Regions from separate parts of the Paenibacillus sp. VTT E-133280 genome, predicted to be linked through region 2. Evidence: predicted binding sites of a transcription regulator. Region 2 holds the regulator's gene; the other holds the start of a gene.
What was found. The regulator CtsR, encoded in region 2, represses protease genes until heat stress. The targets are predictions, from matches to a motif close to ATGGTCAATAAAGGTCAAACA.

Region 1 (15,270 bases), on a different contig from region 2:
GATTCGTGAACACTTGTGACAACTGAATAGCACGGTCAGGGCGGAAGTTGAGGAACACGACGGAATCGCCGCTCTCTACTGCCGTTACCGGCTTGCCTTCACTGTCTACAATTACGCTAGGTTCAACGAATTCGTCGAACACGGAATTTGAATAAGATGCAGTGATAGCTTGCAGAGCATTCGTGTATTTCGGTCCTTCGCCATAAACCATAGCACGATAGGCTTTTTCTACACGATCCCAACGTTTGTCACGGTCCATTGCGTAATAACGCCCGGATACCGTAGCAATTGTACCTACTCCAACCTCTTCAATCTTAGCAACCAGATCTTGAACAAACTTCTTACCACTATCTGGAGGTACGTCCCGGCCATCCATGAAAGCGTGGATATACACTTCGTGCATATCTTCTTTCTTAGCCAGGTCAAGCATAGCAAACAGGTGATTAATATGGCTATGTACCCCTCCGTCGGATACAAGCGCGTAAAGATGAAGCTTTTTACCTGTGTTCTTAGCATTTCTAACTGCGGCTACCAGTGTTTCATTATCGAAGAATTCGCCCTCACGGATCGATTTATCGATACGAGTCAAATCCTGGTATACAATCCGTCCTGCACCAATATTTAAGTGCCCTACTTCAGAGTTGCCCATTTGGCCTTCTGGAAGACCAACAGCTTCACCACAAGCAGTAAGGGTAGTATTAGGATATTGTTTCAAGTAACGGTCATAGTTAGGTTTGTTAGCTTGAGCAACGGCGTTACCTTCAGAGGTTCCACGCAAACCGAAACCATCCATGATGATCAAAGCTACAGGTCTTGGAGCTGACATCTTACTTCGCCCCCTCAACCAATTGAACGAAGGAAGCAGGCTGCAAGCTGGCACCGCCAACAAGCGCACCATCGATGTCGCTTTGGCCCATGTACTCAGTTACATTCTCAGGCTTCACGCTGCCGCCGTATTGAATACGAACAGCTTCAGCGGTTGCTGCATCATACAAATCTTTTACAAGACTGCGGATGTAAGCAATAACTTCGTTAGCATCTTGGGAAGTGGAAGATTTACCTGTGCCAATAGCCCAGATAGGTTCGTATGCAATGACAACTTTTGCTGCTTGCTCGGCACTAAGTCCTTGGAATGCAGCTTCAGTTTGTACTTTACATACTGCTTTAGTTTGATCAGCTTCACGCTCTTCGAGCTTTTCGCCAACACATACGATTGGAGTGATACCGTGGCGGAATGCAGCATGCATTTTCTTATTCACGATTTCATCTGTTTCGCCAAAATAAGCACGACGCTCTGAGTGACCAATGATTACATAGTCTACGCCGAGATCGCTAAGCATTACACCACTGATTTCTCCAGTGTAAGCACCGTTATCTTCAAAGTGCAGGTTCTGTGCGCCAATCTTGATGTCTGTACCCTTTGCAGCTGCTACAAGTGCAGGCAGGTTAGTAAATGGAGCGCAGATTACAGTCTCAACGCCTTCTACTTCTGCTTTGCCTTTGATGTCAGCAATAAAGCTTTCTGCTTCAGGAACTGTTTTGAACATCTTCCAGTTTCCTGCGATAATTGGTGTTCTCATGACTTAAGTTGCCTCCTTCTTGGGTCTTACTTATCGTTCAGTGCTTCTACGCCAGGAAGCGCCTTGCCTTCCATGAACTCAAGGGATGCACCGCCACCAGTTGAAATATGATCCATTTGATCAGCCAGGTGGAATTTCTCTGCTGCTGCTGCGGAATCTCCGCCACCAATAACAGTATAACCTTCAGTAGTTGCACAAGCTTTTGCTACTGCAATTGTACCTTCAGCGAATTTATCAATTTCAAATACACCCATAGGTCCATTCCAGACAACTAGCTTGGAGTTTTTGATCACATCTGCATAAAGCTCACGGGTTTTCGGTCCGATATCAAGACCTTCCCAGCCTTCTGGGATTTCATTGAAAGGAACGATTTGCGTGTTGGCATCCGCACCGAATTTATCGGCTACCACGACGTCAACTGGAAGCAAGAAGTTCTTACCAAGCGATTTGGCTTTCTCAATGAATTCAAGAGCAGTTCCCAATTTATCGTTGTCCACTAGGGAAATACCGATTTCAAATCCCAATGCTTTGGTAAAGGTGTAGGACAGACCGCCACCGATCAAGACATTGTCTGCCAAATTCAGCAGGTTGTCGATCACGTCAATTTTGTCCTTCACTTTCGAACCACCGATGATTGCAGTGAAAGGACGCTCAGGGTTAGAAAGAGCTTTACCCAGAACAGACAATTCTTTCTCCATCAAAAGACCGGATACAGCTGGTAGGAAATGAGCGATACCTTCTGTCGATGCATGAGCACGGTGAGCCGCACCAAACGCATCGTTAACGAACAAATCAGCCAGTTCAGCAAATTGTTTAGCCAGTTCAGGATCGTTTTTCTCTTCGCCTGGGTAGAAACGAACATTCTCAAGTACAAGTACGTCGCCTTCTCCTAGCTCAGCAATTTTTGCTTTTACAGCTTCACCAACAGCTTCGTCAGCTTTAGCTACTGGTTTGCCAAGAAGCTCGGACAGACGTTCAGCAGCAGTAGTCAAACGCATGGAATCTACGAATTGGCCTTTAGGACGACCCATGTGACTTGCAAGAATGATCTTTGCACCGTTCTCAATCAAATATTTAATAGTTGGAAGTGTTTCGCGGATACGAGTATCATCAGTAATTTTACCGTCTTCTACAGGCACGTTGAAATCCACGCGTACAAATACGCGTTTACCCTTTACTTCTACATCACGGACGCTCTTTTTGTTCATGATTAATTCCTCCACACCCCATATTGTTTCTAGCAGGAAACAAGAAATACATTTAGAAAGAGCGGAAACAAGGAACTTCTGTTTCCGCTCTATAGATGTTGCTTATATCAAGTCAATTACTTAGCGATTTTAGCGAATTTCTCCAAAGTACGAACCAATTGTGCAGTGTAGGACATTTCATTGTCATACCAAGCAACCGTTTTAACCAGTTGTTTGTCGCCAACAGTCAATACTTTAGTTTGTGTAGCATCGAACAGGGATCCGAAAGTCATACCTTTGATGTCGGAAGATACGATTTCATCTTCAGTGTAACCATAAGTGTCTGGATCGGAAGCTGCTTTCATAGCTGCGTTGATTTCTTCAACAGTAACGCTCTTATCAAGAACAGTTACAAGCTCAGTCAGGGAACCAGTTGCAACTGGAACACGTTGAGCTGCACCATCCAATTTACCTTTAAGTTCTGGAATAACCAGACCGATTGCTTTAGCAGCACCAGTAGTGTTAGGGATGATGTTCTCAGCTGCTGCACGAGCACGTCTGAAGTCACCTTTAGCATGTGGAGCATCCAAAGTGTTTTGGTCGCCAGTGTAAGCGTGAATTGTAGTCATCAAGCCTTCAACGATACCGAACTTGTCGTTCAATACTTTTGCCATTGGAGCTAGGCAGTTAGTAGTGCAAGATGCGCCGGAAATAACAGTCTCAGTACCATCAAGAATGTCATCGTTAACGTTGTAAACGACAGTTTTCATGTCGCCAGTAGCTGGAGCGGAGATAACTACTTTCTTAGCTCCACCTTTCAAGTGTTTTTCAGCTGCTTCTTTAGTTGTGAAGAAACCTGTGCACTCAAGTACGATATCAACGCCTAGGTCGCCCCATGGCAATTCTTCAGGGTTACGGTTAGCAAGAACCTTAACTTCTTTGCCATTGACTTTGAAGAAGCCGTCATGCACTTCAACATCACCTTGGAATTTACCTTGAGTTGTATCATATTTAAGCAAATGAGCAAGCATCTTAGCGTCAGTCAAGTCGTTGATTGCTACCACTTCGATACCTTCTACATTTTGAATACGGCGGAAAGCAAGGCGTCCAATACGTCCAAATCCGTTAATTCCAACTTTTACACTCATTGAATAGTTCCTCCTAGAATTCGTTTTATTTATTCAAAACAGACCGTGAAGCCTGTCATGACAACAATGTTAAGTATAATGCAAGATATATGTTCTAGTAAGTTACGACGATATCTGTAACTGATTGTCAATCTCCTTGCCTATTTCCACAGCAGCAGCCTCGTCCGTGACGAGAATATTCTCCTGCCCGAAACGCAGCATGGCATGAATAGCTTTGGCCTTTGGCTTGCCTCCGGCAATACCGATGACAGTTTCCGTCCGAACAATATCTTCTAGACGTAATCCCATCGTAAGCATCGTATGCACAACCTGACCATCTTCATTAAAATAATATCCAAAGGATTCTGCCACTGCTCCCTCACCCTGGATTTCTGAGACAGTAGCCTCATCCAGCTTGCGGCGGCGAGTCATTTCAATGGCATCCCCAATCCCATGTACAATAATACGCGAACTGCGGATGATTTGTACAATCTCTCCAATATTAGAATCAAGTGCTAATGACTGATAGGCATCCCCACTAAGTAAATCAGGGACATGCAGCAACCGGTAATTCGCTCCAACCCGTTTTGCCATTGTAGAGGCAATCGTATTGGCTTGAATCTCCATACTCTCTCCTAATCCGCCACGCGCTGGAACAAACCAGGCGTTCTTATAGGAAAGGGATAACGGCGGTGTCAGTTGATCAGCCATATCGGCAAGCGTTGATCCACCTGTGACAGCAACAATATCATCTGTACGGAGGACACTGAGCAGCGCTTTTGCACCTGCGCGGCCAAGCTCACGTTTGGTGAATGGTGATGACTCACAATCACCCGGCACCACAATGACTTTATCCAGACCGTATGTTGCCCGAATTTTCTCTTCCAGCTCATCCAGACCAAACAGGCTCTTAACGACCGGCTCTAGCAAATCAAGCAGTCTGCGCCCAGCAGCGCTAATGCGCATACCAACGCTCTCGATCTCAATGAGCCCTTGCGATTTCAGAAGATCCGTCTCGGCACGCAGTACCCGCTCAGTCATATCAAGCGAAGCGGCAAGCGTTCTGCGTCCAATGATATCGGACAGCATGATCTGATGAAGAATCGTGTACCGTCTCTTAAGGGTTTCCATGAGATCAGGCAGAAGCTGCTTTTGGATATCTAATAAATTACGCATGCTTTCACTCCTGCAACTTCGTCTTCCTCTATTCCCTTGTTCATGGTCTCAAAATGTCCCGGGTAAACTTTTTAAGTCCCACTCATATTCTAACCAAATATTGCTCGAAGTGCAAGTCTTCCGAGAGTAGAATTCTCAAGCGCTTGTCTTCTTATACATTTATAAGATTGGGAAAGAGTTAAAGCACCTAAAACCTGTCATTAACTATCCAGATTCTATCTCTGAGTGAAAACGAATATAAGCTTGTCTACCTTTAAGAAAAAGGATAGTGTCCTGCTCTGTATTATTAAATTCATTGCAATTGCTCAGGAATTATATTATAATCATTTTTGTTGCGCCCGTGGTCCAATGGATATGACGTAGGCCTCCGAAGCCTGAGATCCAAGTTCGATTCTTGGCGGGCGCGCCATTAATTTCACTTTTGTACATAATTTAGTAGTGCCTATACTACTACTTAACCAAAGAGCCGCATGTCGGCTCTTTTTTTTGAATATAAGTTTGACTTTCTTTGACTTTTTGTTTGAATTTGTTTATCATGTGGGTAATACGGCAAGAGTAAAAATGAATACATTTGAAGAACCAATATCAAGGAGGTTTTCCACGTGAGTTATATTCCTATGGTAGTAGAACAGAGCAACCGCGGTGAGCGCGCTTATGACATCTATTCCCGCCTGCTGAAGGACCGCATCATTTTCCTTGGAACGGAGGTTAATGACGTGGTAGCCAATTCTATCATCGCACAAATGCTGTTCTTGGCTGCCGAAGATCCTGAGAAGGACATTCACCTTTATGTGAATAGCCCTGGTGGTTCCATCACTGCAGGTATGGCTATTTTTGATACAATGCAGTACATTAAGCCAGACGTTTCCACCATCTGTGTCGGTATGGCAGCTTCCATGGGAGCTTTCCTGCTTAACGCTGGTGCTAAAGGCAAACGCTTCGCACTTCCTAACAGTGAGATCATGATTCACCAACCTCTGGGTGGTGCTCAAGGTCAAGCAACGGATATCGAAATCCGTGCTCGCCGTATCCTCAAATTGCGCGATAAGCTGAATCGCATTCTTGCAGAACGTACGGGTCAACCCCTGGAACGTATTGAGAAGGATACAGATCGTGATTACTTTATGACTGCTGCAGACGCGGCAGCTTACGGTATCGTTGATAAAGTCATCGAGAAAACACTGCCTAGCGGTGTGTAAGCTATAAAACACCACAAAGAGGCTGTACACTATCCACTTGATGGTTAGCGCACAGCCTCTTTGCTTTTCAGACCACCATTACAAATGAATCTCAATTAATTCAAACCACCATAACCAAGCGCATTGAGTTTCTCAGCAATCACACGGTAGCCTCGGCCATTAGGATGTAAGTGGTCCAACGATAAAAGGCCTCTCTCATTTCCTGCAAACTCACCATAAATAGAAGCAAATCCAACTACTCGGCTACTATATTGCGATGCATAGCGGTTAAACTGCTTCACCCACTCTGTAGCGCCTACTACCTGAGGATAGGGATTATACAATCCCACAATTCGAATGATATAAGGTCTACGTGCCCCCGCTTTCAATTGGAAGAGAATACTCATAATGACAGCGAAATTTTGTTTGCATTCCTGCAGTGATCTTCCCAGCTCTTTAGATAAATTCCCAGGTTGTCTAGCTGCGGCCTTTGCAGCATGAATTAAGTCATTCCCACCAATGGATAGCGTGATAATATCGGCTGCTCGAATGGCTTCGCGAGTCATTGCACTCCCCCGTAGCCGCTGTTCCAGTTCAGAAGTAGTCAATCCATTCACGCCCAAATTCGTAGAGGCTACATTAGAACGCAGTCTCCCTTCCGCCATTCTACGGTACACCGGTACAAAACCGTTACCTGGCAGAGCGCCAAATCCAGTCGTCAAGGAATCGCCAATTGCAGTGTATTGATAGCTCATAGCTCTCCCCCGTTCATAAACTAGTTACTCCATTTAGCATATGAATTCGAGGGGATTCTGGTAAGGGGGAGATGTCCAGTGGTGGCACTAGCGGTTACGAATTCTCTATTTATTTTACAGCAGCAAATGGGCTACCGCCTTCCGGCAACAGTTCTTTGAAAGTAAAGGGGTATTCGGGGAACCCCGCTGCATAAGCTGTGTATTCATACAATTGGAAGAACAGAACGACCTGATCATCCTTCAGATAAAAATACTTTTCCGTATTCAATCCGTTGAATCCTCCCAAATAACTTTCCTCCGCTTTTACCAGCTTGTTCAACTTAGCATTTAACGTTTTTTTGTAGTTTGGGTTAGCACCAAAAAGATCGCCCAGCAATAGACGTTTGCCATCCTTGAGCGAGAAGGTAAACGCCTCCCGGTTGGTCATGCCATGAGCCCCGCCCGTATCGCTATACTGTGACAGCAGCAAACTAATCACACCATTCTGATTGTAGGTCACTACATAATCTATATCATAAGTATACTTGGGCTCTGAACCAGAACGATTGGAGATATCCTGCTCTGCCCCTGCGGCGAATCTCATGGCACTTTCTTTCAAGGTATCGTTTATGGCCTTTTGCGCAGCGGATTGACTCAGTCCACTAATTTTCGGATAATCAAGCTGGATTAAAGCCTCTTTTCGATCTTTAGCATAGGTCTCAGTGGTTACTGTCAATGCGTTCTGTGGTCTGTTCATCACGTTCAGCTTACTAGAGCCTAGAGTCCAATCCACTTTATAGCCCAAATAATCATTTAAGAGACCGGATGGAACATAGAGACGATTGTTTATTAGCTTTCCTTCATATTCCCGAATGTAATAGTTGTTCACCCAGATAGAAGTACCAAAACTAGATAGCATTAACTTGGCTTTAGCCGTCCCTTTTCCAATCGTGTATGCATTTTCTTCTTTATCATAAGTGAGAGGTAATCCCAGCACATCACGCATAAAGGTAATTGGGACCCAGACCTTCCCTTCCTGCACAATACCTGTCTGCTGCGAAATCACCCCGTTCGCCTTTAATACTATACTTGAAGCATTAGCCTTGCTCTTCGCCTGATCAGACGCTGCATAACCCGTATCACTAGGCAGTAATCCTCCACCAAGCAATAACCCCGCCGACATCAAACCTATGCCCCATTTGCGTACGATTTCTTTTGAGATATTCATCATCTTGTTTTCCCTCTCCTTTCCAATTAATTAAACATAATCCCAGAGAGCTTACACAAAAAAGAGGCATCCCCCACTATTAAGCGGAAGATTACCTCTTCTCTCTGTATTCATCTTGTAGGCTACTATTTCAATTCATACATAACGCTTAGTTGGGTTGTAACTTTAACTACTCCCGGTTGAACGGATGTGCTTGCACCAGCATCTGCTGCAGCCATATCCATTTTTAGATTTTGTTCAAAATATACTGGAGTAATATCGCCATCATTTTGACTAACCGTGAGCACTTGGCCTAAGCTACGTTTAGCTGCCTTAGCAATAGCTCCTGCCTTAACATCTGCGTTCGCCATCGCCTTTTCAATCACCTGAGCTTCAAAGGCAGAAGTATCTTCCACAGAAAAACGTGCATTTCCGAGATTGTTTGCCCCTGCTGCAGATGCAGCATCAAGCAATTCACCAACCTTAGTCAGATCTCTATAAGACACTAACAGCGTATGATTCGCGTTGTATCCTTTTACTTGCTGTCCTTCTTTTTCGCTATAACTATAGTTGGGTTGCACATAGAATTGGGTGCTTTGAATATCTTTATCTGCGATTTTCCAAGTCCCTTTCAGTAGGGTAGTGATCTTTTGGATTTTAGCAGCATTTGTTTTTTGCGCTTCTTGCGCAGTTGACGCCGTAGTATCTACTCCGATGGACAAGTATACAATATCCGGCTTGATGGACAATTCGCCTTTACCTACTACACTAACAACATTTTTCTGCACTTCATCTGCGTAAGCCTTTGTAGGACCCTGGGAGACACCACTCATACCAATTCCTCCAATTAACAAACTCCCTACAATCAACACTGAACCAATCTTCTTTACCAAACCTTTCATATTTGCCAGCCCCTTTCATCTTTTGTGATTTGTTATTATCCTCTAGACGAGTCATTCTGGTAAATGTTGCACATCTTAAATCTATTTTTTGGTATTAAAAAAAGCCCCTAGGGGCTTTTTAGTCATGCAATAAAAAGTCATGTCAAAAGATTATTGGTTCTCAAGCTCTTCTTTGCTGACGAGACTCGTCAAAGCGTTTACAGCTTGATCGGCGTCTGCACCATCCGCGCTGATATAGATCTCCGTGCCGGAACTGATCGCTAGGCTCATAATACCCATAATACTTTTGGCGTTTACTTTTTTATCGTCTTTTTCCACGAAAATCTCCGACGAAAACTTGTTAGCTTCTTGCACAAACAATGCTGCCGGTCGAGCGTGTAGCCCTGTCTTCAACCGAACAACTACCGGGTGCTTTGTCATGAAACGCTTACCCCCTAATTGAGTTCTCCCCAAAAATTTCACATTAATTTTATATTATTATATCATTATAACGTAAACCACACTAGAAAAAAAGTGACTAGCCGCCTCGAACCTTGTCCGCCAGTTCATCAATCTTACGAAGTCGATGATTTACTCCGGACTTACTAACCGTACCTTTCAGCATTTCACCAACCTCTTTAAGGTTGATATCTGGATGTGCCATTCGGATTTCTGCAACTTCCCGCAGTTTATCCGGCAAGCTCTCCAGCCCCACTTCTCGCTGCAGCAATTTGATATTCTCAATCTGCCGCACCGCGGCACTTATCGTTTTATTGAGATTCGCGGTCTCGCAGTTCACGATCCGATTCACGGAATTACGCATATCACGCATAATTCTTACATCCTCAAATTTGAACAACGCTTGATGCGCGCCGATCAGACTTAAGAATTCGATAATCTTCTCGCCTTCTTTAATGTATAGAATGAACCCTTTTTTACGTTCAATGCAGCGTGCGTTTAGGTGAAATTCACCAGCCAGATCAACTAGCGCTTTACAGTGCTCCTCATACATCGAGGAAATCTCCAAATGGTAAGAGGAACCCTCCGGATTATTAACCGATCCGCCCGCCAAAAAAGCACCCCGCAAATAAGCACGCTTACAGCAGTTATTCCCAACAATCTCTTTATCAATACCGTCGGTAAAAATAAATCCTTCGGACACAATTCTGAGATCATTTAAGATCTCCTGTACGCGGCTGGGGATTCTAACAATATACACGTTATTTTTCTTCAAACGCATTTTTTTACGCACGAGTAGCTCAATATGGACCTGGTAATATTTCTTAAGCAAAGAATATACCCGCCTTGCAATCGCGGCGTTCTCCGTCGAAATGTCGAGAATCACCTTTTTGCTTGAAAGCTGCACAGATCCATTCATACGGATAAGCGCTGACATTTCCGCCTTCTCACAACAGGGCTCACTCTCCACCATCGTCAGCTCTTTTTTGGTAAGGGCCGCAAAAGACAAGGGTCTCACCTCTTTCTGAAATAAGTACGTCATTCATATATACAAGCATAAAAGCCTTCGGTGTCCTTGTAAGGACGGTAAGCGTTTAAGCGAGAAATATAAACCATAAAGTATAGGTGTAAACTTATACTCTCTTATATTTTAAGTTATACCCTAGGGTTTCTGTTTATCCAATCTTGCACAAGCTGATAGATATGATGACTAAGCTTATCGGTATCATGCCTTAAATAAGTTCGGAATAACACTAGCTTATCCGCTATAACTTTATATGCACTGCCTTCTAGTACATCCTTATCGAGCTGTACCGGACGCGCACCCTTCTCAGCGTACTTCGACTGCACCTGCTCTGGAATTTCACCGTCATTCACAATAATATAATCAAATAAATGAATTCCAATATGATCATAAACGGCTTGTAGATGGTCATTTACAGTATAATTATCCGTTTCGCCAGGCTGAGTCATTACATTGCAGACAAAAATTTTGATTGCATCAGAAGATACAACAGCTTCTGCTAGCTTCGGAACAAGTAGGTTCGGAAGAATGCTGGTATATAGACTCCCTGGACCCAAAAGAATTGCATCTGCATTTCGAATCGCTTCAAGCGCTTCAGGCAACGGTTCCACATCAGCAGGCTCCAATGAAACCCGTTTAATGATCCCGCCTGCTTCCGGTATTTTAGATTCCCCCGTGATAATCGTGCCGTCCGACATTTCTGCACGCAGTACTACGGCATCTCCCGCAGCGGGTAATACCCGTCCGCGAACAGCAAATAATCGGCTAAGCTCACGAACAGCTGTGACAAAATCGCCAGATATATCTGTAAGCGCGGCAAGAATTAAATTACCAAGACTATGGCCCGCCAATCCTTCGCCCGTGTTAAAACGATATCTCATAATATCCGCCATGAGCGGCTCTACATCAGCCATAGCTGTTAATACGTTGCGGATGTCCCCAGGAGGCGGCATTTGCAGTTCACTACGCAAAATGCCCGAGCTTCCTCCGTCATCTGCTACGGTAACTATAGCTGTAATATCTAGCGGCTTTTCTTTTAAGCCGCGAAGCATGACAGATAGTCCCGTGCCACCGCCCATAACGACGATACGTGGACGCTGTCTTTGTTCTTCAGCCACTATGGACCCCTTCTCTCATTAGTGCCGATCACGCTCGGAATCCCGATGACTAACAGCTACGGATTCCGTTTCGCTGACGCCCAGCATTTTGCCCAAATATTCAGAAATGGCTACTGAACGGTGTTTCCCGCCGGTACAGCCAATGCCGATAATAATCTGGGATTTACCTTCCCTACGATATTGCGGAATTAAGAAATGAAGCATATCGAGCAGTTTGGTCAGGAATACCTGTGTTTCAGGCCACTTCATTACATAGTCATAGACATCGCTGTCCTGACCTGTTTTGGGCCGCAGGTGATCCACATAATGTGGGTTAGGCAAAAAGCGAACATCGAATACGAGGTCTGCATCAATAGGAATACCATACTTAAATCCGAACGATGTAATGTTGACGGAGAGTGTACTTTTTCCTAAATGCGAGAACCGAGAAACGATCTTCTCCTTGAGCTGCACTGGTTTCATACTGCTAGTATCCAGACATAATGTGGCTGAATTCTTTAATTCCTCAAGCATCTTACGTTCCAGCTTGATACCATCAAGCGGAAGTCCCTTAGGCGCTAGCGGATGATGACGCCGGCTTTCCTTGTAACGCTGCACAAGCACCGAATCCGTAGCATCCAAGAACAAGATTTCACAGCCAATGGTTGACTCATCTTTGATATAGGCTAGAGACTCGGACAAAGCAGTGAAGAATTCCCTACCGCGCAGGTCAATCACAAGCGCTACCTTGGCGATCTTACCCTTCGACTGCTCAATCAGTTCTGCAAACTTAGGGATCAGCACCGGCGGCAAATTATCGACACAGAAGAACCCTAGGTCTTCTAGACTCTGAACAGCAATTGTCTTACCCGCACCTGACATTCCGGTAATAATGATCAGGGTGGCTCCAGCCGTTGGAGTATTGTCCAATTCGGTCATTAAAGCGTCCCCTCCCTAAATTAGTATATGAATACTCCCTATCTTTTAAGAACGAAGCAGAAGACCTGCTGCACCCACAATACCTGCATCATTACCAAGCTCCGCAGGGATAATCGAAACACCAGTCTGAAGCGGAGCCGGTGCGAGCTTAGCAAACACACGACGAACTTCATCAAATAGAATATCTCCAGCCTTAGACACACCACCACCAATGATGAAGACCTCAGGGTTAAGCACGGCTGCAACAGAAGCCATAGATTTACCCAGGTAGTATGCTGCACGGTTTACTATGCGAATCGCTACTTCATCGCCAGCCTTAGCCGCATCAAAGACTTCCTTCGCAGCAATCTTCTCTACCATTGAGAGCGAAGTACGATCACCACGAGCTACTGCATCGTTAGCCATACGAATAATTCCTGTAGCGGAGGAAACGGTTTCCAGACATCCCATATTACCGCAACCACATTGAATGGCTTCCAAATCCGGCACTACAGTGATATGGCCAAGCTCACCTGCTAGACCTGCAAAACCTTGATAAATCTTTCCGTTAATAATAATTCCGCCACCAACACCTGTTCCTAGCGTATAGCAAACACAATTTTCAATCCCGCGTCCTGCACCACTCCAGGCTTCACCCAGTGCAGCCACGTTCGCATCATTGTCTATTTTGACAGGCTTGTTCCAGCGATCTTCCAAAATGGAGCGAATCGGCACATCTTTAAATCCTATGTTAGGCGCAAGTATAATGATTCCTTCACGAATATTTGTGAACCCTGCTACGCCCGCTCCTACACCTGCAAGCTGATCCCAAGAGTACGGGGAATCCTCCACAATTTGGCGAACATACTTCTCGATATTATCGATAACAGTATCGACACCTTCTGCAGTTCCTGTAGGTCCCTCATAAGTATGCAATAGAGTTCCCTCAGCATTGCAGATTCCAACCTTAATTGCAGTTCCACCCAAATCCACGCCAACGTAGATATTCTCAGACATGTAACAAGCCACCTTTTTTTATACTAAAATAGTTAATCCTAAGTACCAACTATAATAGAAGCCCCCTCTGTGGTCAAGGAAAGACAACACACCCGGGAATTCCTTATTTTAAGAGTATACTCTATTATATTCTAAAAAGACCCCCTTACGCCTAAGTAAGAGAGTCTTCTACCTATATTATTACTGGAAAATCACCCAAAGCACCCAGCTATTCTGATAAAATGCGTTTTTGTCCCTCTAGTGAACGAATTGGGGCAATATTCTGTGTGAACTCCAGCGTGCCCATATACCGACCTGTATCGTCGCGGACAGCAAAATAACGGATATAGATGAATTTATCCTTGATGTTAATCCAGAAGTCTTCAGCGTCCTTAATGCCTGCCTTAAAGTCCTCCAGAAGCTTCTCTACCACATGCACACTTTGGGGAGGATGGCAGTTCTGTACCGTGCGGCCGATAACTGCCTTAGTTCGGGCAAAGATACGTTCCTTCCCGTGTGAAAAATATCGAACGACATCATTCTCATCAATGAATGTCAGATCTACTGGCAGATGATTGAGTACTGTTTCGAGCTGATGCAGTGATAACAGCCCTGTTTCAAAACGAATGAACCCTTCCTGGGGAGCCGCACCCACTGCTTCACCCTGCAATGCTGCACCTTCCGGCTCTGCGGCACGTTCGGGTATCCACTCCTGTTCAGGCGCCGTTAGACAGAATCCGATCTCATCGCTCTCCCGAGCGATTTTGACCCATTCGTCTTCCGTCAATTTATCCAGCGACATAGGCAATAAAATATTTTCTTCCTTAAAAATCATTTCATTAACTTCCTTGATGATCTCCGTAAGTTGAGCACCAATATCTGCTGCATTTCCGCTGTAGCTGCTGAGCGCTGCTTTTGCCTCTTTAATCATACGGCGGATATGATCATCCACTCCCCACATGACCTTGGTTGGTCCATAAATGCCGTATTTTTCGAGGTATGGGAACAACAGATTTTCTTTTCGACTGTAGTGCTTATCTAGATCCAGCAGCAAGCTAAGATCCTCCAGCAGCTTGAAGATCAGTTCCTCACTATCGTTCTTCTGAAACTTTGTTGCGTGCAGATCCATGCGGAAGTTCACAAGTCTTTCAATCTCACGGTTTTCTAGCTTGAAGGTGTGGACTGGGTGGCCGGGTTGTTCTTCAGGCTTCGAGGAGCGGTGGATTTCCTCAATAGAACCTTTGAAAATGGCTGTATGCACCGAACAAAGCCGCTGTACCTCGGATACCGGAATCCCTTCTTCGGTCATTAACGAATGCTCCATAGCAGAGATTTCTGCAACAGTAACATCACCTACAGCTTCCTCGAAGCGTGCCTTAACCTCTTCAACGCTTTTGCCTGCATGCAGTTCTTTAATAATTTCCTTAAGCATGGCTTGGCGACGAGTCTGCTCCGGTGCATCAACCTCGCGGTTATTTATAAGCTCACTCATTATTGATCACTCCTTAATGAAGTTTGGTTATCATTTGCTCTTTATTTCACAATCTCGAAGCCATGACGTTCAAAGGCTAACTTCACAGTGTCGAGATCTATTTTCTTCAACTTGATTCCTTTGTATAAGGTCATGAAACGTCCAGCGGTCTGCAGCATGCCCGGCTTGGCGATATCCTTAAAGCCCAGATCCACCATAATCTCGATGACCTCTG
Region 2 (15,270 bases):
ATCAGTTTATCATCTACATCTGTGAAGTTCGTAACATACCGTACCTCATTGCCGAGTTGCTCCAAATAATTCCGGACCATATCAAAGACAATAATAGGCCTAGCATTTCCGATATGCATATATCCGTAAACGGTTGGACCACATACATACATTTTCACCTTGCCCGACTCTTGAGGCACAAACTGCTCCTTACTGCGTGTCATTGTGTTGTAAATTTGTAAAGCCATCCTATTCCAACCCTTTCTTTTGTCCCGATTCCTTAAGTACCGGATATGCTTAAATTTCGTAATCACCAATGTACTGCTGAGTTTCGACTAGCCGCTGCGCGGTCTTTTGCTTATCTTCTCCGCCAAGCTTCTCTCTGATCTCTTCGATCTCTTTTTGCAGAAATCGAAGTGAATCTACAAGCGGGTCTGGCATCTTGGTATGATCCAAGCGATCGGATACACGTTCACCGTTACGTTTTACTACACGGCCCGGATTTCCTACTACCGTACTATTATTTGGGACTTCACGCAGTACAACCGCATTCGAACCTATATTTGAATTGTCACCGATACGAAACGATCCTAATACCTTCGCACCAGAACCAATAACTACATTGTTGCCAACTGTGGGATGGCGCTTACCTTTTTCTTTCCCTGTCCCCCCGAGTGTAACCCCTTGATAGATAATAACATCATCACCGATTTCACAGGTTTCTCCAATAACAATCCCCATACCATGGTCGATAAACAGCCTATTTCCGATGACAGCTCCGGGATGGATTTCAACACCGGTCATAAATCTACTAAACTGTGAGACCATACGGGCCATTGTATACCAGCGGCGTTTGAAAAAAGAATGGGCAATCCGGTGACCCCAAATGGCGTGCAACCCTGCATATGTGAAGACAACCTCGAACCAGCTGCGGGCTGCGGGATCGTTATCAAATACCGCCCGAATGTCCGACTTAATATGCTTAAACATCACGGTTCCTCTCTTCTTGACTCCCCCATCTCCTGTTTACAGGTACACAAGGAAGGTATTGTCTCCAATCCATCATTCTTATCATACATATGCTGTGGGTGTTTGCTTGGTTTGTTATATTAGAAAAGATACCCCGAAACAAAAAAAGCCCCTGCAGCATAAAGCTGCAGAGACGTTTAACCGCGGTTCCACTCTGCTTGAACGAATCAAACAGACTGCTGTTGTTACCATCGGCAGAGTTCCTTCGTTCCACTTGGCATCATTAACGGCGATGTACCCGGCGCGATCTAACGAGCCTTTAGGATCGTTCAACCGTGCAGCTCACAGGCGCATGTTCTGCCCCGGACAAATGAATAACTCCCAGCCCGAAAGGGTATCCCTTTCTCGGTTATTCTCTCTGGCAATTGCCTTTATGGACGTACTTCTCCTGATCACAGCTATTATCATATGGTTCTATCTTAGCGTAAAAGCTAAGGGACTGACAAGAGGCTTAATGATAAGTAATACTACCTTAAGCTCCTTTAATTTGTGATTTCAAACGTTCGATGACACGGTTTTGGCCGAGCAAAGCAATCGTTATATTAAGATCACGTCCGTGCGTTTGTCCGGTTAAAGCCACACGTATCGGCATAAAGAGCGCTTTGCCTTTGTGCCCTGTTTCTTTCTGCACTTCCTTGATCAGTACAGCCATATTACTAGCGCTGAAATCCTGACAAGCTTCAACCTTAGCTAGAAAAGCAGACAAAACTTCAGGCACTTGGCTTTCCGCCAGAACCTGCGCCGCTTCTGTTTCTAACTCCAAATGGCTGCGGAAGAATAGTTCAGATAGCTCTACGATATCGGAGGCAGAGGTCATCTGCTCTTGATACAGTGCTACAAGGCTTTCTGCCCATGCCTGCTGCTCATCATTCAGCTCAGCCGGTATTTTTCCCGCTTTTTGCAGATGTGGAATCGCTAATGCCGAGATCCGTTTAGGATCAGCATGCTTAATATAGTGATTATTTAGATGCGCCAGCTTGTGCTTATCGAATACAGCCGGACTTTTGGACAAACGGTCCGCATCAAAAATAGAAATAAGTTCTTCTTTACTGAAGATCTCCTCTTCTCCCTCTGGCGACCAGCCCAGTAGAGAAATGAAGTTAACCAAAGCCTCAGGCAAGTAACCCAATTCATCATATTGCTCAATAAATGTAATTACAGATTGATCCCGCTTGCTAAGTTTCTTATGGTTGTCACCGACAATCAGTGTCATATGACCAAATATTGGGGGGTTCCAACCAAGAGCCTCATAGATCATAAGCTGACGTGGTGTGTTGGAAATATGATCTTCCCCACGTAGTACATGGGTGATAGCCATCAAATAATCATCAACAGCTACCGCAAAGTTATAGGTCGGAATTCCGTCCTTCTTCACGATAACAAAATCACCCATTTCTTTCGTATCAAAAGAAATAGTACCTTTTACGATATCATCGAACGTGTACGTACGATCTTCTGGTACACGGAAGCGAATGCTAGCTACTCGTCCCTCAGCTTCAAAGGCAAGGCGTTGTTCTTCCGTCAAATCACGGTGTTTGCCGGAATATCGAGGGGTTTCTCCACGTGCAGTCTGTTCTTCACGTTCTGCTTCCAGTTCTTCCTCTGTGCAGTAGCAGCGGTAAGCCAAACCTTTATCCAGCAAATCCTGCCAATATACACGATATAGGTCAAGACGTTCAGTCTGGCGGTAAGGTCCGTACTCTCCGCCAACATCAACACTCTCATCCCAATCCATGCCTAGCCATTTCAAATACTTAAGCTGGCTCTCTTCGCCGCCTGCGACATTGCGCTTCACGTCTGTATCTTCAATTCTGATGATGAACTTACCGCCTTGATTACGGGCGAACAGATAGTTAAACAGCGCCGTTCTGGCGTTACCTATATGTAAATGTCCCGTAGGGCTCGGTGCATAACGCACCCGGACTTGATCCGTCATTATATTCCCTCCGCTTCATATGGTTAAAACTTAGATTTGCTACTTAGACCATCTCAAGATGATATCACATCTTGGAGTAGACAGACAATAGATTGTGCGGCAATTCCTTCGCCACGACCGGCAAAACCAAGCTGTTCAGTAGTCGTAGCTTTAACGTTCACCTTGGACGGGTCCGCGTGAAGCGCACGAGCGATAATCTCCGTCATTTGTGGAATGTACGGCGCCATCTTTGGTTTTTGGGCAATAATCGTTGAATCGATATTCCCAAGCTTATACCCTCGCTCGCTAGCAAGTGCCCACACTTGTTCTAATAATTTCAAGCTATCCGCGTCCTTAAACGCTGGATCTGTGTCCGGAAAATGTCTGCCAATATCACCAAGCCCTAGTGCGCCTAGAATCGCGTCACTTACTGCGTGCAGCAGCACATCAGCATCGGAATGTCCTACTAATCCTTTTTCATAAGGAATCGTAACGCCTCCAATAATACAAGGCCTTCCCTCAACCAGTTGATGTACATCAAATCCTTGTCCTACAGCGATCATGATTGTCCCTCTCCCCTGTTTCTTTCTGTGAATTCTGCAAAATCCAAATCATCTGGCGTCGTAATCTTAATATTTCTGTAGCTTCCCTCTACCACAGAAACCGGAATACTAGCACGCTCTGCCAAGCTGGAATCATCAGTACCTAGAAATCCATCCCGCTCCGCGGCCGCATAGGCATCCAGCAATTCAGAAAGACGAAAAGTCTGCGGGGTTTGAATCGCCCACAGACTTCGCCGATCCGGCGTAGACAGTACTCTACCTTCGTTATCTACCTGTTTGATCGTATCTTTGACGGGTACAGCAAGAACTGAAGCGCCGATCTGCTTCGCTCGCTCGTAACATGCCTCAATTTCATTCGGCTGCACAAACGGACGAACACCATCATGTACCATTACCCACTGTGTCGTAAGTTTCAACAATCCTTTATGTACGGAATGCTGACGCTCAGATCCACCAGCCACTATAGCCTTAACCTTGTCCAGCTTATAGAGCTGTATCCATTCCCGGCAACGATCAATATCTTCCTTACCGGTTACGAGCACGATTTCGGAAATCAAGTCATGCTGCTGAAATACTTCCAGCGTATGAACGATTACTGGTTTACCCTGTAGTAACAGATATTGCTTGCTCTCTACAGTCCCCATTCGCGTTCCTCTGCCTGCCGCCACAATGACGACGCCCACACTGTTTGACATTACTCAGGCTCCTGTCTTTCACGTATATTCCCATCATAACGTGTTTGGCGGGCATTTCCAACCCATAGGACATTTGCCGTGCACTTTATCTACGCCTATTGTGCTTTTTCCAGCAGCTTTGGCTTCGCAAATATCATCCGTCCAGCTGAAGTTTGAAGCACACTCGTGACGAGAACCTCCATCGTGGTTCCGATGTATTCCCGTCCGCCTTCCACAACGATCATTGTTCCATCGTCTAAATAGGCTACCCCTTGTCCATGCTCTTTACCATCCTTAATGACCTGAACTACGATTTCCTCACCAGGCAACACTACGGGCTTCACGGCATTCGCAAGATCATTAATATTCAGGACTGAGACTCCCTGTAATTCGCAAACCTTATTCAAGTTGAAGTCATTAGTAACTACTTTACCTCGCAGTACCTTCGCTAACTTCACCAGCTTACTATCCACCTCAGAGATTTCTTCAAAATCTCCCTCGTAGATTAACACCTTCACATCGAGCTCTTTTTGGATTTTATTGAGAATATCAAGTCCCCGCCGTCCGCGATTCCGTTTCAGTAGATCCGAAGAATCTGCGATATGCTGGAGTTCCTCAAGCACAAATTCCGGTATGACAATCGTTCCTTCAATAAATCCGGTTTTGCAAATATCAGCGATCCGACCATCAATAATAACGCTTGTATCGAGGATTTTATGTTCCTCCAGCCCACGACCTTCCGGCTCAGCCGCTTGCCCCCAGCGTCCAGTTGTCCAAAGTGCAGCTAGTTCCTCTTTTTTCTCCAGACCGATCCGCAGCCCCATATATCCAAAAGCTAACGTAACGGGTACCTGCAGCAACTGCCCAGCTTTTCCAAGCCAAATCATTGCAGGATATAACAGAAGAGATAGCAAAAGCCCCCCTGTAAGCCCAGCTGCACCTGCAGCTAATTCATTCATTGGTATACGCGAACAGTACAGAACCGCCTCCCGCAGTTTTGAACCTCCCCATTCCGCGCATAAAGACCCCGCAAACAAAAAAATAATGGCACCCAGCACCGTAAACAAAATGCTTCCCTCTACAGGTAAACTTTCACTCAGCTTTTCCATCCCCTTAGGGAATCCTCTTTCAAGCGCATGGTATAGCGAAAAACCAGACCAAGCACCACATATTAAAGCAAAAGACAATATCACTTTTTTCCACATAACCTAACGCACCTCCTTTTTATTCATCCTTAAATGATCAATACCTCACCAGTATGTTCCAATTTTCAAGACGATAAACTTGGGATAGCGCTGGAATTGCAAAAAGGCTTTGCCATCCCCTAAGGACGACAAAGCCTCTAGCTATAATTATATTAGTTCAACCTTACTACAAGACTGCCTTAACCGTTCTTCGAGTGATACACTTTATCTTCAGAACGTCTTCTACGACGGTGACGGCGTCTGGCTGTCAATCGATCAATGTTTTGTTTAAAACCATATAACGCGTAAATCCCAAGTAAGACGAAGATTAGCTTAGCAATTTGTTCAGGGAACACAACAGCAACAGCCACCGCAACAACAATGACTACTGGCGCTCCGACAACCACTTTTTTAGGTAATCCAACCTTCTTAAAATTAGGATATTTAACAGTGCTGACCATCAAATATGATAAAAGCAATGTAGCCACGATCATAAATGGAGCGGAAACATCTTTATTAAAAAGAGCTAATGTGGCAAGTACACCACCAGCAGCAGGAATTGGCAATCCGATGAAATAACCAGGAACTCCTGGATGAACATTAAAGCGAGCTAGGCGCAATGCACCAAACACCGGGAAAATTGCAGTTACTGTCCAGGCTAATGCAGAATTTAAATCATGCAGGCTTGAGACGTACATAATAACAGCAGGTGCTACTCCAAAAGAAACGACATCAGACAAAGAGTCCAGTTCCTTACCAAATTCACTCTCACATTTAAGTGCACGAGCAACTCGGCCATCTAATCCGTCTAACAGCATAGCAATAATAACCATGATAGCGGCCATGCTAACTTTACCGTCAAAAGCCATCATGATACCAAACATTCCGAGCATCAAGTTACCTATGGTAAAAAGACTCGGAATTGATTTTTGTATCATTTCTTCACCTCAATTTTCTCACATTGGCCTTAAACAGCTCCAATATTACGTGATTGTATGTTATTTACATTTGCCTGTCAATAAGAACTTGCTTCTGTAAACGTTTGAGCCCATCCTGAATATTACGAGCCCGCACCTCCCCAATTCCGTCCACTTCATCCAGTTCAGCTATGCTTGCAGACATCAAATTAGGCAGCATTTCAAACCGCTCCACCAGATTATGAATGATCACATTTGGAAGCCGCGGAATCTTATTAAGCAGGCGATATCCACGCGGAGTAACCACCTCTTCAGAAGAAATTGCCGTAGAAGAGTAGCCCAACAATCGAGCAATATGGTTGTCATCCATTAGGTCATCATCACTAATACGTTTGAGACCGGCAATAATTTCACGAATTTTATCTTCTTGCTCTTCCTTAGCATAGTCTCTGTATAGGAGCCATGCTTCTTCCTCTGTATTTCCAACCAGTTCTTCCATCTGCATGCTGATTAAGCGCCCTTCGTTGCCTAGTTCATTTATATATCGTTTAATCTCCATTTTTATGCGTAAAACCATCTCTACCCGCTGAATCACTCCGACCACTTCGGCCACGGTTACGATTCCCTCATACTCCGAAGCAGACAAATTCGTCAGTCCTTGTGTAAGAACCGCTTTGTACTTTTCGAGGGTCTGAATCGCTTGATTAGCTTTAGCCAAGATAGCTCCGATTTCTTTTAACGCATACCGAATGGAACCTTGATACAGGGTAATGATATTGCGGCGCTGTGAAATAGAAACCACCAGTTTACCTGTTTGCTTCGCTACGCGCTCGGCGGTCCGGTGACGAATGCCTGTCTCGATGGAAGAGATGGACGAATCCGGAATTAGCTGTGTATTTGCATACAAAATGCGTTTCAAATCCTCACTAAGAATAATGGCACCGTCCATTTTGGCAAGCTCATATAAATAATTGGGCGAAAAATCGCAGTTAATGGAGAATCCCCCATCCACTACCTCCATCACCTCAGGACTATATCCAACGACGATTAGTGCTCCCGTCTTAGCGCGCAGCACATTCTCAAGACCTTCCCGAAAGGGTGTCCCCGGTGCCGCCAGTCTGAGCAGATCATTCATATTCTCTAATTGGTTATATTCTTTCATAATCCCTGTGCCCCCTAATCTAACGCGACCGATAGTGCATCTGCTACGGTACTGACGCCAATAATCTGGATATCTTGCGGGTGCTTCCAGCCTTTCAAACTTTTCTCTGGCATGATCACCCGCCGGAAGCCTAGCTTCGCGGCCTCCTTCACACGCATTTCCGCGCGCGAAACACCTCTTACTTCACCTGTAAGTCCTACTTCACCGAAGAAAACATCGTAAGGTTTTGTTGAAATATCACGAAAGCTGGAAGCGATACTAATAGCTACTGCTAAATCAATTGCCGGTTCATCCAGCTTTACTCCTCCAGCTACATTAAGGTAAGCATCCTGATTTTGCAGGAACATGCCCATCCGCTTCTCCAGTACAGCGATAATGAGTGCCATCCGCTGGTGATCCATACCTGTGCACATCCGGCGAGGGGAGGGGAAATGAGTGGCAGCGACAAGAGCCTGAAGCTCAACAAGCACCGGTCTAGTCCCTTCCATACTGGCCACAACTGTAGATCCGGCTACGCCGAGTGGACGCTCCGACAAAAAGAGCTCTGATGGATTTTCTACTTCGGTTAGACCCACTTCACCCATTTCGAAAATGCCGATTTCATTCGTTGAACCGAAGCGGTTCTTTACAGCCCGCAGGAGTCTATACGTATGATGCCGCTCTCCCTCAAAATACAGCACACAATCCACCATATGTTCAAGCATCCGTGGGCCTGCAATAGCGCCTTCCTTAGTGACATGCCCAACGAGAACTGTAGCAATTCCCCGAATCTTAGCGATACGCATAAATCTTGTCGTACATTCCCGAACCTGGGTCACACTGCCTGGCGCACTAGTTACTTCTGGCATAAATACAGTCTGAATCGAATCGATAACAAGAAATTGCGGCTGAATTTGTTCAATCGCTTCTTCTATGCTTTCCATATTCGTCTCACATAGTACATATAGCTCAGCTGACAACGCCCCGAGGCGATCCGCACGCAGCTTAGTTTGCCTTACCGATTCTTCGCCCGAAATGTACAGTACTCGCAATCCCTGAGTTGTCAGAGCATGCGACGTCTGTAATAAGAGCGTAGATTTACCGATTCCTGGGTCTCCCCCTACTAGTACCAGCGATCCTGGCACGATCCCCCCACCGAGAACACGGTTAAGCTCACCTATACCTGTCAGTATGCGCGGTTCCTTGTCACTTTCTATACTTATGATCGATTGTGCCTTTTCTTTACTATGAAAAATAGGGGCATTCATTCCCTGTGTTTTGACTACGCTTTCTGTTTCCTCCACCATGGAGTTCCAAGCTTGGCACCCGGGACATTTTCCGAACCATTTTGGTGATTCGTATCCACAGTCGGTGCAGAAAAATTTAGTTTTTGGTTTAGCCATTTGTTCTCCTTACGGTTCCGAACTTTTAAATTGCGGATATTTTCTTCTAATGAAAGTTTACCATTTCTGCCCCTTTAACGAAAGGTCATTCGGAATTTGTACTAAATGTATATTTTTAAGTGATAAATTTATATTAAAAAAGCTTCCGCCCCTCTATAAACTGAGGAGCGGAAGCTTTTTTTATTCCATTTTTTTATTCGGATTCTACTTCTTTTTCAAGCAATGGCGCTACAGGAGCATCCACTTTATTCACTACAAGTTCTCCGCCAACTTCATCAATGTTGAGCGAATCACCCTTTTGGATATTTCCTCGGAGCAATTCCTCGGAAAGACGGTCTTCAATATGCTTCTGAATCGCACGACGCAATGGACGTGCACCAAAGGCTGGGTCGTAGCCTTCCTTAGCCAGGAAAGCCTTCGCCGCATCCGTGAGTACGAAATCAACATCATATTCACGCAGTCGCTTGCGCAGCTCATCAGACATCAACGTAACGATTTCAGCAATATGCTTCTCATCAAGGGAGTGGAAGACGATGATTTCGTCAATCCGGTTCAAGAACTCTGGACGGAAGCTCTTCTTCAGCTCTTCCATAACCTTGCCCTTCATATTACCGTATTCTGCTCCAGCATCTTGCACAGCTGTGAATCCAAGTGTCGAATTCTTCTTGATCGCTTGTGCGCCTACGTTAGAAGTCAGAATAATTAATGTATTACGGAAATCGACTACCCGTCCTTTAGAGTCAGTTAATCGACCATCTTCAAGTACTTGCAGCAAAATGTTGAATACTTCTGGGTGCGCTTTTTCAATTTCATCAAGCAGCACTACAGAATAAGGTTTACGGCGTACCTTCTCGGTTAATTGGCCGCCTTCTTCATAGCCAACATATCCAGGAGGAGCTCCGACTAAGCGGGACGTGGAGTGCTTCTCCATGTATTCCGACATATCAATACGGATGACCGCATTCTCATCGCCGAACATGGCTTCAGCCAATGCACGAGCCAACTCAGTTTTACCTACACCTGTAGGACCGAGGAAGATAAAGGAACCCATTGGGCGTTTCGGATCTTTAAGACCCGCACGCGCACGGCGCAGTGCCCGGCTAACTGCCTTAACAGCTTCGTCCTGACCGATCACTCGTTCATGCAGTAAAGCCTCCATGTTAAGTAGACGGTCGGTCTCCTCTTCCTTCAGCTTGCTTACAGGTATACCCGTCCAGCTAGCTACAACCTGTGCAATGTCTTCAGGTGTAACCTCTGAATCCGTGCGACCCTGTTTTTCTTTCCATTGATTCTTTGTCGTATCGAGTTCTTCACGGATTTTTTGCTCTGTATCACGCAAGGCCGCCGCTTTTTCAAACTCTTGACTCTGCACTGCGGAATCCTTCTCCTTGCGGATATCATCCAAGCGCATTTCAAGTTCCTTCAGATTTGGCGGGATGGTGTAAGAATGAAGCCTTACTTTAGATCCTGCTTCATCGATAAGGTCAATCGCTTTATCTGGCAAGAAACGGTCCGGGATGTAACGGTCGGACAACTTCACTGCTTCCACAATAGCTTCATCCGTAATCTTCACACGGTGATGCGCTTCATAACGGTCGCGAAGTCCGAAAAGAATTTGGACCGCTTCCTCAGGAGACGGCTGATCCACCGTGATCGGTTGGAAACGTCGCTCGAGTGCTGCATCTTTTTCAATATATTTACGATATTCGTCAAGCGTAGTCGCACCAATGCACTGAAGTTCTCCACGGGCTAACGCCGGTTTCAGAATGTTAGATGCGTCAATCGCACCTTCCGCGCCACCAGCACCGATTAGCGTATGAAGCTCATCGATAAAGAGCACGATATTACCTGCTTGGCGAATCTCATCCATAATTTTCTTGAGGCGGTCTTCAAACTCACCGCGATATTTTGTTCCAGCCACTACTGAGCCCATGTCGAGCGTCATGACGCGTTTGTCGCGAAGTGTTTCTGGGATTTCATTATTGATAATCTTTTGTGCAAGTCCTTCAGCGATAGCTGTTTTACCAACACCAGGTTCACCGATCAGTACCGGGTTATTCTTAGTCCGGCGACTCAGTACCTGAATAACACGTTCAATTTCCTTACTACGGCCGATAACTGGGTCTAGATTGCCTTCCTTAGCATAAGCGGTCAAATCGCGCGCAAGACCATCTAGGGTCGGTGTGCTGACGTTAGCCGGAGTCCCGCTATGACTAGAGGCAGCCTCGCTGCTTCCCAGGAGCTGAAGCACTTGTTGACGAGCTTTGTTCAAGCTGATGCCGAGGTTATTAAGCACACGAGCCGCGACACCTTCCCCTTCACGGATAAGTCCAAGCAAAATATGCTCAGTGCCAACATACGTATGACCCAATTTGCGGGCTTCGTCCATCGACAGCTCAATCACTTTTTTAGCGCGAGGAGTATAAGCAATGTTCGTAGGCTGTTCTTGACCTCTGCCAATCAATGTCTCCACTTCGTCCTGGATTTTTTCAAGACCTAGCCCTAAAGCTATTAATGCCTTAGCAGCAATGCCGTCTCCTTCACGAATAAGTCCGAGCAAAATATGTTCTGTACCAATATTGTTGTGTCCTAAACGAACAGCTTCTTCCTGCGCCAGCGCTAGCACTTTTTGTGCGCGTTCCGTAAATCTTCCAAACATCATATCTCCTGCACCTCCATGAATAGTAAATATCTATATTAATGTTGTGTTCCCAATGTCTCTCGGAGCAGTTTTGCCCGATACATATCTCGTTCAGTGGCGTTCAGCTCATCGCCGAACATCTTCTGCAGAAATCCTGGCTGTGTCTTAACGTTAAGTTCATTAAGCACTGAAATCGAAAGGCCTTCCAGAATGCCAAGGTCAACTCCAAGTCTCACATCAGACAGGCGTTGAGCAGATTCTTTAAGCTCCATAAGAGCTGCATAACATAAGATTCCGTAAGAACGCTTCACTCGGTCTGTTATTCTCAACGCGGAATCAACAAGCAACCGTTCACGTGCATTTCGCTCATGCTCTATAATCTGGGTAACTACACTGTGAAGGTTCTCTATAATTTCACTTTCCGTTTGACCGAGAGTGATCTGATTAGAAATTTGAAAGATGTTCCCTACTGCTTCGCTACCCTCACCGTAAATTCCTCTTACAGTCAATCCCACTTGGTTCACTGCAGACAATATGCGGTTGATCTGATGAGTCATTACAAGCGCTGGCAGATGCAGCATTACCGAGGCACGAAGCCCAGTACCCACATTGGTGGGGCAACTAGTCAAATATCCCCTTTTATCATCAAAAGCGTAATTGACAGCTGCCTCGAATATATCATCAATCGCCGTCGCACGTTCCCATGCTTCTCTGACCTGAAGACCAGGAAACAGACATTGGATTCGCAGATGGTCCTCTTCGTTAATCATGATGCTGACCGACTCATCTTCATTTAATAAGACAGCCGCACTGCGCGAATCATTAGCCAAGTTAGGACTGATTAGATGCTTCTCAACCAGTACCTTTTTGTCCAGTTCATTCACTTCATCAAGCTTTAGGAGTTGAAAAGATCCGAAATCTGCAGCTGCTTCCTCATGAAACACAGGAGCCAGTAGCTCTAACACTTCTTCCGATTGCTCTAAGGAAGCCAGCATTGGGAACGGAAGATGCTCTAGATTACGGGCAATACGCATACGACTGCTAATTACAATCTCGGAGTGACTACCTCCAGAACGCATCCAATCACTAAGCGCTTGTTCAGTAAATCGGAGACTTGACATGTCATATCCCCCCTATATATCAAAGACTTTACTCTTGTGCTATTTCTTTTTCAAGTTTACGAATCTGATCTCGCAGCTCCGCTGCTTTCTCGAATTCCTCTTGTGTAATACTTTGCTGTAATTCCTGCTTGAGTTCATCAATTTGGCGTCTAAATACAATCTGAGCTCCTGCACGTTTCGGAATCTTACCTACATGTGAAGTACTGCCATGCACTCGCTTAAAAAGCGGGTCCAGTGCACTGTTAAAATACTCATAACAGGAGCTACAGCCAAAACGGCCTAATTTGCTAAACTGGGAGTACGTCATCCCACAATTCTCACACTGCAGACTCTGCGTAGTCTTCGTTGCAGCCGACTTCTCCTTGCCGGCACCTTCAAGATCAAGCAGACCTGAGAGCAGACTGTGGATAGAGAATCCTCCAGCCGTTCCGGGAATGAGTTCACCCTTCTCCCGTGCACAGCTCTCGCAGATATGAAACTCTGTCTTCTCTCCATTCACGATCTTAGTGAAGTGGAGTGTTGCCGGCTTGACGCCACATTCCTGGCATTGCATAAGCGAAAGCCCCTCCCTTATGGTTGACAATTATTTGCCTAACAAAGAGATTAACATCGCCTTCATAATCTTGGCACGAATCTCATCCCGGTATGGAATCTTAACCGTTAGGCATTCCCGAGAAACAGCAGCGCGCATAAGGCACGCTTCACGCTTACTTAGAAAACCAGCTTCCTCCAGCTGATAAATCAGCCCTTCAGCAGCGTTCTGATCAATCCCGCCACCTATAGTATGGTTTAAATGGGCATGCAGTGCCACGTTTGGTGGTAATTCAAAACGTTGAATACGAATATATCCCCCGCCACCCCGCTTACTTTCCACCACATAACCTTTTTCCAGAGTAAAGCGTGTACTGATGACATAATTGATCTGTGACGGTACGCATGAGAACTGGTCCGCCAGGTCATTTCGCTGGATTTCCACCGTACCTTCGGGACTTTCATGCAAAATATTCTTCAGATATTGTTCGATAATATCAGAGATATTGCGCATCACTCATCCTCCAGTGCTTGAATCTTTATAATACCGATTGCAACTTGCATTCATAATGACAATGGTCTTTAATTGAACTTAAACATTTGTGGATAATCCCACGCGTTCAAAGGATCGGATCGCTGTCATTAAGCTTCGTTGACTTTGACTTTCTTTGACTTTTTAATATTATAACATATTCTGTGCTAATTCCAAGTGGATTCTCTTATTTTTCACTTTTTTCAGCGAATGTATTCGGAAATAAAGAACTCTCCCAACTTCTTTCGAAGGGGAGAGCCTAATTTTTGTCAAGAATAAACGTCTTCGTTGTCCTTATTAGGACGATAAGCGTTTATGCGAGAAATATAACGATAATGTATAGCGTTGAACTTATGCTTTCTTATATTTTAAAAATGATCAAATAAAGCTGTCTGTGCTTGTGGAATAATTTCTTCAAACCATTCCACTGCTGCTGCGTGGCCAGAGACACTTCCATAACGAGCCATCTCTGTTGGTCGTTTGTATCCAAGCATCAAGGCCGTCAATGTGCCTATATCACAGTTTAAGTCTGCTTCCGCCCGTTCCCCTTCCACTCGTGTCAAAGTAGCCGATCCCTCATTAGAGATGTTCCATGCCCACAATCCATCATTCCAAGGTGCATACTTATCTTCGATATATATAAGCTGCTTCTTTTGACTACTGTTTCCTCTGAAGGCGTATGTTTCAATGAATGACTTGACATTAACAATCCGCCCCATAAAATAAGGATAATTCTCTTGTTCTATACGTGGATCTGGCAGCAAGAAGGGTAACATGTCATCCGAAGGCACCAGCTTTAAGGATGCACCGGTCACCATCGAATCATGGTTCGCAAGAAATGTCCACAGCCCCTGCCGAGCTTGTTCATTCAAAAAAACAAATTCATCAATGACCAGTTCTCTGTTCTCTATCTTATACAGCACATATCCCTCTGGTTCACCACTCTTGGAGTAAAATACTGCACTCTTTCCTTCATCTTCTAGAACAGAGTTCTCCCACCAGTCCAAATCGCGCTTAAGTGTCCCGTTATAACTAACAGCGAATCGATTGTATAGGCTATCCAATACTTCGATATCTTTGATGTCCCGTTTAACCTTGCCCTCAACTTCAACCTTTTTGGGAAACTTCGCTACTGGAATAGAGTATTTCTTATATTCACAATAAACCTCCCAGCCAAATTTACGATAAAACGGAATCAGGAACGGGTGTAGAAAAGAGAGCGTTTGACCTGCCTCATTCATCGTATGCAGCGCATGAGACAAAAGATTTGCCACATGCCCTTGTCTGCGGTTCTCTGGCCATGTAGCTACTCCTGCTATACCACCCATAGGTACCACTCTGCCCTGTATGTAGACTTGGAGAGGAATAATCGTCAATTTAGCTTCCAATGTTCCATCCTCAAAAGCACCCCATACCTGTTCAGCCTTGAATCTTTCCTTTGCACTTGCCCTTTTTTCACTAGGAAGCTTGTACTGAAAAGCATATTCTGACAAGTTCATGCTCGCATCAAATTCTTCTGAACGTAACTGTCTTATTACCACAAACTCACCTCATCCTTTATAAAATTACTTTTAGGATAAGTATAACAAGAGCGTCAATTGTGCGCTAATCTATTGCATTATTTATAACTTTATTTTCAG

Region 1: clpP (ATP-dependent Clp endopeptidase proteolytic subunit ClpP) is a predicted target of CtsR. The motif match lies at 5,566-5,586, and genes of this name have one in related genera.

What each region holds. Positions count from the first base shown of each region.
Region 1 is NZ_NFUX01000061.1:29,128-44,397, reverse strand. Features, by position in the region: gene gpmI (2,3-bisphosphoglycerate-independent phosphoglycerate mutase) at 1-826, opposite strand, end outside; gene tpiA (triose-phosphate isomerase) at 828-1,580, opposite strand; gene CA600_RS23055 (phosphoglycerate kinase) at 1,607-2,788, opposite strand; gene gap (type I glyceraldehyde-3-phosphate dehydrogenase) at 2,905-3,915, opposite strand; gene CA600_RS23045 (sugar-binding transcriptional regulator) at 4,018-5,070, opposite strand; tRNA gene CA600_RS23040 (tRNA-Arg) at 5,405-5,479, shown strand; gene clpP (ATP-dependent Clp endopeptidase proteolytic subunit ClpP) at 5,673-6,269, shown strand; gene CA600_RS23030 (GDSL-type esterase/lipase family protein) at 6,365-7,003, opposite strand; gene CA600_RS23025 (PdaC/SigV domain-containing protein) at 7,113-8,213, opposite strand; gene CA600_RS23020 (SIMPL domain-containing protein) at 8,336-9,091, opposite strand; gene CA600_RS23015 (HPr family phosphocarrier protein) at 9,242-9,511, opposite strand; gene whiA (DNA-binding protein WhiA) at 9,609-10,538, opposite strand; gene CA600_RS23005 (gluconeogenesis factor YvcK family protein) at 10,685-11,632, opposite strand; gene rapZ (RNase adapter RapZ) at 11,690-12,589, opposite strand; gene CA600_RS22995 (ROK family glucokinase) at 12,635-13,585, opposite strand; gene CA600_RS22990 (DUF438 domain-containing protein) at 13,794-15,056, opposite strand; gene CA600_RS22985 (DUF1858 domain-containing protein) at 15,098-15,270, opposite strand, start outside.
Region 2 is NZ_NFUX01000042.1:331-15,600, reverse strand. Features, by position in the region: gene cysS (cysteine--tRNA ligase) at 1-227, opposite strand, end outside; gene cysE (serine O-acetyltransferase) at 277-969, opposite strand; gene gltX (glutamate--tRNA ligase) at 1,481-2,944, opposite strand; gene ispF (2-C-methyl-D-erythritol 2,4-cyclodiphosphate synthase) at 2,998-3,486, opposite strand; gene ispD (2-C-methyl-D-erythritol 4-phosphate cytidylyltransferase) at 3,483-4,181, opposite strand; gene CA600_RS18015 (PIN/TRAM domain-containing protein) at 4,277-5,365, opposite strand; gene pssA (CDP-diacylglycerol--serine O-phosphatidyltransferase) at 5,545-6,282, opposite strand; gene disA (DNA integrity scanning diadenylate cyclase DisA) at 6,347-7,423, opposite strand; gene radA (DNA repair protein RadA) at 7,438-8,805, opposite strand; gene clpC (ATP-dependent protease ATP-binding subunit ClpC) at 8,999-11,467, opposite strand; gene CA600_RS17990 (protein arginine kinase) at 11,503-12,567, opposite strand; gene CA600_RS17985 (UvrB/UvrC motif-containing protein) at 12,596-13,120, opposite strand; gene CA600_RS17980 (CtsR family transcriptional regulator) at 13,151-13,612, opposite strand; gene CA600_RS17975 (GNAT family N-acetyltransferase) at 13,999-15,171, opposite strand.